4 regions of the Vibrio chagasii genome follow, and region 4 is predicted to be linked to each of the others. Evidence: predicted binding sites of a transcription regulator. Region 4 holds the regulator's gene; each other region holds the start of a gene.
The links. Region 4 encodes PurR, which represses purine synthesis genes. Its sites were predicted from a motif close to TNANGNAAACGTTTNCNTNA; they were not measured.

Region 1 (2,206 bases), 720 kb from region 4:
TTCGTGAGAGATACCTTCCATCAGACAGCCATCACCCATGAATGCATAAGTGTAGTGGTCTACGATGTCGTGACCTTCTTTGTTGAACTGTGCAGCCAGTGCTTTCTCTGCCATTGCCATACCAACAGCGTTAGTGATGCCTTGACCTAGAGGACCCGTCGTTGTCTCGATACCAGGAGCGTAACCGTACTCTGGGTGACCAGGAGTCTTAGAGTGCAGTTGACGGAAGTTTTTCAGATCTTCAATTGAAAGCTCGTAGCCTGCAAGGTGAAGCAGAGAGTAAATCAACATTGAACCATGGCCGTTAGACAGGATAAAACGGTCGCGGTCAGCCCACTCTGGGTTTGCTGGGTTGTGGTTCAAGTGGCCACGCCAAAGAACTTCAGCGATGTCAGCCATACCCATAGGTGCGCCTGGGTGGCCTGAATTTGCTTGTTGAACACCGTCCATGCTAAGTGCGCGGATTGCATTGGCTAGATCTTTACGAGAAGGCATGTCTGCTCCTGGATACATAAGCGATTTAAAAAAGAGATAGTGCTAATGTTTTCATTTTAATTAGCGCGGGTATTCTCTCAAACGACTATTGCGACTGCAAACGTTTTACTGGCATTTTAACGGTCATTTTTCGCAATTTTCGAACATTTACATCACTTGTCAGCCGCTTATCTCAACCAACACGCAAACGTTTAGTTATGGCATATCATAAAAAAGAGCTTGTAATTCGACCGCTGGAATTTAGAATAGACGTCTAGATGTAGAAACACCTACAAAATATACTGTATTTAATGGCGGCGCTTCCTAGCTTGCGACGCCATGAACTATTTACACCAAAAACTAAAAGTGGAGCTCTCATGGCTAAGCACCTATTCACTTCTGAATCTGTTTCAGAAGGTCATCCAGATAAAATTGCAGACCAAATCTCTGATGCTGTTCTTGATGCCATCTTAGAACAAGATCCAAAAGCACGTGTTGCTTGTGAGACTTACGTAAAAACCGGCATGGTTATGGTTGGCGGTGAAGTAACAACTTCTGCATGGGTTGATATCGAAGAGATCACTCGTGAAACAGTTCGTGAAATTGGTTACGTTCACTCTGATATGGGCTTTGACGCTGACTCTTGTGCCGTTCTAAACACAATTGGTAAGCAGTCTCCAGACATCAACCAAGGTGTTGATAAAGCAGACCCGAAAGAGCAAGGCGCAGGCGACCAAGGCATCATGTTTGGTTACGCGACTAACGAAACTGAAATCCTAATGCCAGCTCCAATCACTTACTCTCACCTTCTTGTTAAGAAACAAGCTGAAGTACGTAAGAGCGGCAAGCTAGACTTCCTTCGCCCAGATGCGAAATCTCAGGTTACTTTCCAGTACGACCAAGGTAAGATCGTTGGTATCGATGCTGTTGTTCTTTCTACTCAACACTGTGATTCAGTAACAACACCTGACCTACGTGAAGCGGTAATGGAAGAGATCATCAAGCCAGTACTTCCTTCAGAGTGGATCAACAAAGACACTAACTTCTTCATCAACCCAACAGGCCGTTTCGTAATCGGTGGCCCAATGGGTGACTGTGGTCTAACTGGCCGTAAGATCATCGTTGATACCTACGGCGGCGCAGCTCGTCACGGTGGCGGTGCATTCTCTGGTAAAGATCCATCAAAGGTTGACCGTTCTGCAGCTTACGCAGCACGTTACGTTGCGAAAAACATCGTTGCAGCTGGTATGGCTGACCGTTGTGAGATTCAACTGTCTTACGCTATCGGTGTTGCAGATCCAACATCAATCATGGTTGAAACGTTCGGTACTGAGAAAGTAGCGCACGAAATCATCATTGAAGCAGTTCGTCAAAACTTCGACCTACGTCCATACGGTCTTCAAGAGATGCTGAACCTTCTTCAGCCTATCTACAAGCAGACTGCAGCATACGGTCACTTCGGTCGTGAAGAGTTCCCTTGGGAAGCGACTGACAAAGCAGCAATCCTTGCTGACTTCGCTGGCCTAAAATAATTTAGCCACTGCGATTTGTTTCTTTAAAGCCCTTACTGCTTAGTAAGGGCTTTATTTTTATGTACTTACCGAACCTTCACTAGCTACTTCTTTCTCTAACGCCCTTCTTTACCGTTAACCACTAAGTATAAAAAGCCGCTGATAATTTGTGTTTTCTAACACTACTGACAATAGTTAAGGTAACTCCTAGGCGATCAAGC
Region 2 (2,206 bases), 390 kb from region 4:
CCTGCACCGCACAATCACAGGTGACGGTGTAGCGACCATTGCAGCTTCTATGCTGGGCGCTCCACCAAACACAACCTACAGTGAAGTAACTGGCGCGGTAATGCTAACAAAAGCATTTAACCCGGTGATCATGACTTGGGCTGCAGTAACAGCCATAGTTCTTGCATTAGTTGGTAAACTGGGTGCGCTTCTACAAACCATTCCGGTTCCAGTGATGGGCGGCATCATGATTCTTCTGTTTGGTTCTATTGCAACAGTCGGCTTGAACACGCTAATCAAGAACAACGTTGACCTGCACAAATCACGTAACCTTGTGATTGTGGGTATTACCCTAGTATTCGGTATTGGCGGCATGGCTTTTGGTATCGGCGACTTCAGCCTACAAGGCGTAAGCTTATGCGGTATCGTGGCTATTCTACTTAACCTAGTCCTTCCTGAAGAGCTAGGTGACAACACTGTGGTAGACAAGGCTCAAATCGACTAACAGTTAAGTCTGGCTAGATGCCGACAAACTGGAAGATCAAAAAAGGGAGAGCATCGAATGCTCTCCCTTTTTATTAATACGGATAATTAAGTGAATTCAGTAAATTAAAACAACGGAACCCACTTAATCTAAAAACCGAATTACTTAGTACCGAAGATCTTATCACCAGCATCGCCAAGACCAGGAACAATGTAGCCCTTGTCGTTTAGCTTCTCATCGATTGCAGCAGTGTAAAGCTCAACATCTGGGTGCGCTTTTTCTAGAGCCGCGATACCTTCTGGAGCCGCTACAAGCACAAGAATCTTAAAGTGCTTACAACCTTTCTCTTTCATTAGATCGATAGTCGCGATCATAGAACCACCTGTTGCAAGCATTGGGTCTACCACTAGAGCAATACGCTCATCGATGTTAGATGCAAGCTTGTTGAAGTATGGTACTGGCTCAAGTGTTTCTTCGTCACGGTAGATACCAACAACGCTGATACGCGCACTTGGGATGTGCTCTAGAACACCGTCCATCATGCCTAGACCAGCACGCAGGATTGGCACTACTGTTACTTTCTTACCTTTAATTTGGTCAACTTCAACTGGGCCGTCCCAACCATTAATAGTTACACGCTCAGTTTCAAAGTCTGATGTCGCTTCGTATGTTAGAAGGCTACCCACTTCTGTCGCTAGCTCACGAAAACGCTTAGTGCTAATCTCACCTTCACGCATCAGGCCAATTTTATGTTTTACTAGCGGGTGTTTCACTTCAACAACTTTCATTTCCAACTCCGGCAATATTTAAACAAACCTGTAGATTATACACGAACTCTGTGGTTATTTAAGAATCTTTATTCTAATAAAAAAAACCGCGCAAACGTTTGCTCTTCATATTCAAGCCCTGTTAGAATAGCGCCGTTTTCACATCCAACTTAAGTTCGAGGACTATCCCGTGAGTGGTAATACTTCTTCTCTAAGCTACAAAGACGCTGGTGTTGATATCGACGCAGGTAATGCACTAGTAGACCGTATTAAAGGTGCAGTAAAACGCACTCGTCGCCCTGAAGTAATGGGCGGTATTGGTGGCTTTGGCGCCCTATGTGAACTTCCAACGAAATACAAAGAGCCAGTACTTGTTTCAGGTACTGATGGTGTTGGTACTAAACTTCGCCTTGCTTTGGATCTGAAAAAACACGACACCATTGGTATCGACCTAGTGGCAATGTGTGTGAACGACCTAATCGTTCAAGGTGGTGAGCCTTTATTCTTCCTAGACTACTACGCAACAGGTAAGCTAGATGTAGACACAGCAGCAGACGTTGTTTCTGGCATCGCTGAAGGTTGTGTGCAAGCTGGTTGTGCACTTATCGGTGGTGAAACCGCTGAAATGCCGGGCATGTACGAAGGCGACGACTACGATGTTGCTGGCTTCTGTGTTGGCGTTGTAGAAAAAGCTGACATCATCGACGGTACTAAAGTAGCTGCAGGCGACGCACTTATCGCTGTTGGCTCAAGTGGTCCACACTCAAACGGTTATTCTCTAATTCGTAAAGTTCTAGAAGTTTCTGGTGCTGATAAGAATGAAGAGCTAGAAGGTCGCACTATCGGTGAACACCTACTAGAACCAACTAAGATTTACATCAAATCAGCACTTAAGATGATCGCTGAGCATGACATTCATGCTATCTCGCACATCACTGGTGGTGGTTTCTGGGAAAACATCCCACGCGTACTTCCT
Region 3 (2,206 bases), 260 kb from region 4:
TAATTTGGAATTGGATGGGATAGGGCGAGCGATGATTGTTTCGCCTTATCGTCAAACTAACCCGTTAGTCAGCATGCATTATCAAGACGAGTTTGGTGCCAATAAGGTTTTTGAGCTTGAGTCACCAGAGAGTAAGCATGAAAGGCATCAAGTGAGTCGAGATGGCAACCGAAGTCTATTTGAGGAAGGCGTCACTTACTCCAAGCTCAACTCATTAATGGCACAAGGTAGCCAAATCAAGAGTACAGGGCTGACAGAGGCATTTGTTCTGAATGAGTTTAACGCGCTTTATCCTAAAGCGATTTTGCTTGGAGTCATCAATGACGGAGACTTCCGTTTAATTACTCAAGGGGCTGACTTAGAAAAGCTGATATCGACAGAATGTGAGATCATCAGTTTACTGCCGCCTTCAGAGCCGGTCGAGACTCCAGATAAGTAGTAAGTGGTCTTTCGCAAAAAAGCCGCAGCGTATATCACGTTGCGGCTTTCTAATTCTATTTATACTGCGCTGATAGATTACTTCGAGTGAAATTGCTCACAAGCGATCATTGTGTTCTCAATCAGGCTTGCTACTGTCATTGGACCTACACCACCCGGTACTGGTGTGATAAAGCTTGCGCTCTCTTTCGCGACATCGTATTCAACGTCACCGACTAGCTTGCCAGAATCCAAACGGTTGATACCAACATCGACCACAACTGCACCTTTCTTAATCCAAGCACCAGGAATGAAGTTAGGCTTACCTACAGCAACCACAACAACGTCTGCTTGACGTACGTGGCCTTCAAGGTCTTTAGTGAAACGGTGACATGTAGTCGTTGTACAACCTGCTAGAAGCAGTTCTAGGGTCATTGGACGACCTACGATGTTTGAAGCGCCAACAACAACAGCGTGCTTGCCACGTAAATCGATGTTGTAACGGTCAAGCAGGGTGATGATACCTTTTGGCGTACAAGAGCGAAGCTTTGGCATACGCTGAGCCAAACGGCCGACATTGTATGGGTGGAAGCCATCAACGTCTTTTTCTGGTGTGATGCGCTCAAGAACGTGAGTGCTATCGATGCCAGCAGGTAGAGGCAGTTGAACCAGAATACCGTCGATCTCTGGATCTAGGTTCAGTTGGTCGACTAGGTTTAACAGTTCATCTTCTGTTGCAGTAGCTGGCAAATCGTAAGATTTAGATACGAAGCCAACTTCTTCACACGCTTTACGCTTACTACCAACGTAAACCTGAGAAGCAGGGTCTTCACCCACTAAAATAACCGCTAGGCCCGGAGCGCGTAATCCAGCTTCAGTACGAGCTTTTACACGTGCAGCTACTTCGGAGCGAACCGTTTGAGAAATTAGCTTTCCATCAATATTTTGAGCAGTCATGAATTTCCTTAGTATTGATATTCAAGTTAGTGGCTGATGTTTTTGGCGCATTATTCCAGAAAATCTTTTTGATTACCACAAGGCAAACGATTGCTTTGCTCTGTTTTTCAACACTTATAAGTTTGTTGACCTTTTTTTACTCACTTAGATCAGAATGTTACATAAAGCCGTTGCTTTCATGATTCGAATTCGTATAATCCATTCCTGTAGCGCGCCCTTAGCTCAGCTGGATAGAGCACGTCCCTTCTAAGGATGTGGTCGTAGGTTCGAATCCTACAGGGCGTGCCATTATTTACGGGGCGTAGCAGGTTAGTACTTGCTACGCCCTTTTTCGTTTTTATCATTTGTGGTCAAGTATATGGTCAAGTAACGATGAACCTGCAGGCTACGACCTGATACGGCATGAAACACATTCAAAGTTACTCCCGGCTATAGGCTTTCCTATCTTCTCCCTTTGCCTCGATGTATTTTTTTAAGTTCTACTAATGCATCCCGCATTCGCAGCCATTTAAGTCAATCCGACTCAAGTTATCGATCATTACACCTGCATGGTGTATACATTTATTATAGATAACTACATGTTTATTAAAAGTTTTTATATTGACTGATCGTTTTTTGTGCTGTATTTTTATTTCAAATAGCGAAACATAGCCAGTATTTGGTACAGATCCATCCTGGAGTCGGTATCAGTAGGTTATGAGAGGTAAAATATGAATGAGCAAACTACTCACGATTGAAGATATTATTTACACCTTTGATATTAGTCGAACTACCTTTTGGAGAATGAGGCAGGATGACACGTTCCCAAAACCGATCATGGTTTCTAAACGCT
Region 4 (2,206 bases):
ATTTAGTTACGACAGGGAAACCACGTTTTTTGTAGACGTACGGTTGAAACCCTTGTTGCTCGAACTGTTTTGTTGTGCCTTTGTCTGCTCGTATGTGCAACTGGTCATTAACAACCAGAGCAAACATAGTGTCATCAGCAAAAAGACCGAATCCACCAAACATTGAGCGTGACTTTATTTTTCCTAGGGGCTCAAATAACTTCATTGAGTCCTTTAGTATCGGTTTATCCATGTTATTTATCTCGGTGTATTTGAACTACGCCACCAAATAAGCAGGTCCGAGAGATTAGCAAAATGTTGCAATTACATTGTCAATAAGCCGTAAATTACTAAATTATTAGTAGTTACTGCATTTTGCCATCGGTAACCCCGCTACCATACCAACGAGTGGTTTAGGCCGGAAGCTTTGCGTCTCACCTTTTCAAGTGATTTGCCCTGTGCGTGACTGATTGAATAGAATAAAGTTTTTGTTGAATGAGGCTCACACTTGTTATTTCAAAGTGTGATGTTGCTTCAATTAATGATCTTTATCATATGAAACTAGGTTTATTTTAGTTGCTGATAAAAAAAACGCACCCAAAGGTGCGCTTGATGAAAATAAACTCAATTTATCAGTTAATTTAACGTTTTAACTGTACTACGTTCAACAATTTCTGGGTGCATTTCGAAGACGCGTTTTTCATGGTCTTTGTCTTTAATACGCTCAAGCAGAATTTCGAAGGCGTTCTTACCGACACGGCGCTTCGGTTGGTGAACGGTAGTCAATGGTGGAGAGAAGTACTCAGCCAGTTCGATGTTATCGTAGCCAATGATAGAGATATCTTCAGGGATACAGATGCCTTTCTGCTGTAGGCGGCTCATCAAGCCTAGTGCCATGGTATCGTTGAAACAGAATACAGCTGTCGGGCGATCTTCCATCTCAACAATTTTGTCAGCGGCTAGAACGGCAGTATCACACTCAAAGTTACCTTCGATGATCATGTCGTCATTTGCAGTAATGTTAGCTTCTTCCAAAGCGCGCTTGTAACCAGCGATACGCTCCACACACGCCGCTTTGTCTAAGTGGCCACTTAAACAAGCAATCTTTGAGTGACCGCGGTCGATTAGGTATTTAGTCGCTAGGTAGCCACCTTCTTCAGAGTTATCGATGATCTTATCTGCTTGAGAACTCTCCGGGCCCCAGTCCATGACTACTTTAGGGATGTCAGCGTGACGGTCTAACATCTCTCTCAGTTCTTCAGTTAGGTCTGAACACATAACCAAGATGCCATCTACACGTTTCTCTGCAAGCATTCGAATGTAGTCACGTTGCTTCTCATAGATACCACCCGTGTTACACAGGATCAAAGTGTAACCTTGACGGTAGCAGTAGCTCTCAACACCATCGATAACTTCTGAGAAGAATAGGTTGGTTGATTGAGTCACTAGCATGCCGATGGTTCGTGTTGAATTACACTTCAAACTACGAGCAACAGCACTTGGTGCATAGTTTAATTCGTCTACCGCTTTATTTACTTTTTCTTGAGTCGCTTCTGCAACAAAGCGTGTTTTGTTGATTACGTGAGAAACGGTTGTGGTTGATACGCCTGCTAAGCGAGCGACATCTTTTATAGTGGCCATGGTTTTATCCTATTAGAAGCTACTTTCCCCAAAGTACGGAGTGAAGTAGCCGTTAAGCTACCTAACTAAGAGCTTAAATTTGTAGGGCTCTTTGGGTACTAAAGTGTTAAAAAACAAAAAACCGCTAGTGAGCGGCTTGTTTTAACACCGAAATGCTCTGAACTTAATAAGCATAGCATTTCGTGAATGTTTCATATTTTATCGTTTGCGGTCACAATTCTAGACTGACTAGAAAATACTCGCAATACAATTCACCCAGAAATCCGGGTGAATTGTCACATTCTACGGAATTTATTTACCTAGTCATCAGTTAAGCTTATTCACCAGCTAAATATTGAGCATCTAATTGACAGAAAGCCATTAGCAGAGAAGATACAGCAGCGTAGAAACCGAATTCATCAACATCGTGACACTTAACGTTGAATTTCGGGATCCAAGTTAATAGCTGTTGCTCGATAAATTGTTGCTGAACTTCGAACGATTTTTCTAGTACTTCTTCTGATTCTGTTTCATTAGAACGAATGATTAGGTTACCTAAGAAGTCGAGTTCGATAGCGATGTGGTCTGCTGGTTCTTTTAGATCTTG

Region 1: the regulator PurR is predicted to act here: its motif matches at 675-694, upstream of metK (methionine adenosyltransferase).
Region 2: the regulator PurR is predicted to act here: its motif matches at 1,338-1,357, upstream of purM (phosphoribosylformylglycinamidine cyclo-ligase).
Region 3: the regulator PurR is predicted to act here: its motif matches at 1,453-1,472, upstream of folD (bifunctional methylenetetrahydrofolate dehydrogenase/methenyltetrahydrofolate cyclohydrolase FolD).

What each region holds. Positions count from the first base shown of each region.
Region 1 covers NZ_AP025465.1:2,943,482-2,945,687, forward strand. The annotation lists gene tkt (transketolase) at 1-495, opposite strand, end outside; gene metK (methionine adenosyltransferase) at 852-2,006, shown strand.
Region 2 covers NZ_AP025465.1:2,612,224-2,614,429, forward strand. The annotation lists gene OCV52_RS11925 (uracil-xanthine permease family protein) at 1-484, shown strand, start outside; gene upp (uracil phosphoribosyltransferase) at 625-1,251, opposite strand; gene purM (phosphoribosylformylglycinamidine cyclo-ligase) at 1,421-2,206, shown strand, end outside.
Region 3 covers NZ_AP025465.1:2,481,189-2,483,394, reverse strand. The annotation lists gene OCV52_RS11320 (cation:proton antiporter) at 1-439, shown strand, start outside; gene folD (bifunctional methylenetetrahydrofolate dehydrogenase/methenyltetrahydrofolate cyclohydrolase FolD) at 517-1,374, opposite strand; tRNA gene OCV52_RS11310 (tRNA-Arg) at 1,586-1,662, shown strand; gene OCV52_RS25660 (helix-turn-helix transcriptional regulator) at 2,089-2,206, shown strand, end outside.
Region 4 covers NZ_AP025465.1:2,221,242-2,223,447, reverse strand. The annotation lists gene OCV52_RS10145 (TfoX/Sxy family DNA transformation protein) at 1-232, opposite strand, end outside; cyclic di-GMP riboswitch class I at 360-445, opposite strand; gene purR (HTH-type transcriptional repressor PurR) at 616-1,620, opposite strand; gene torD (molecular chaperone TorD) at 1,937-2,206, opposite strand, start outside.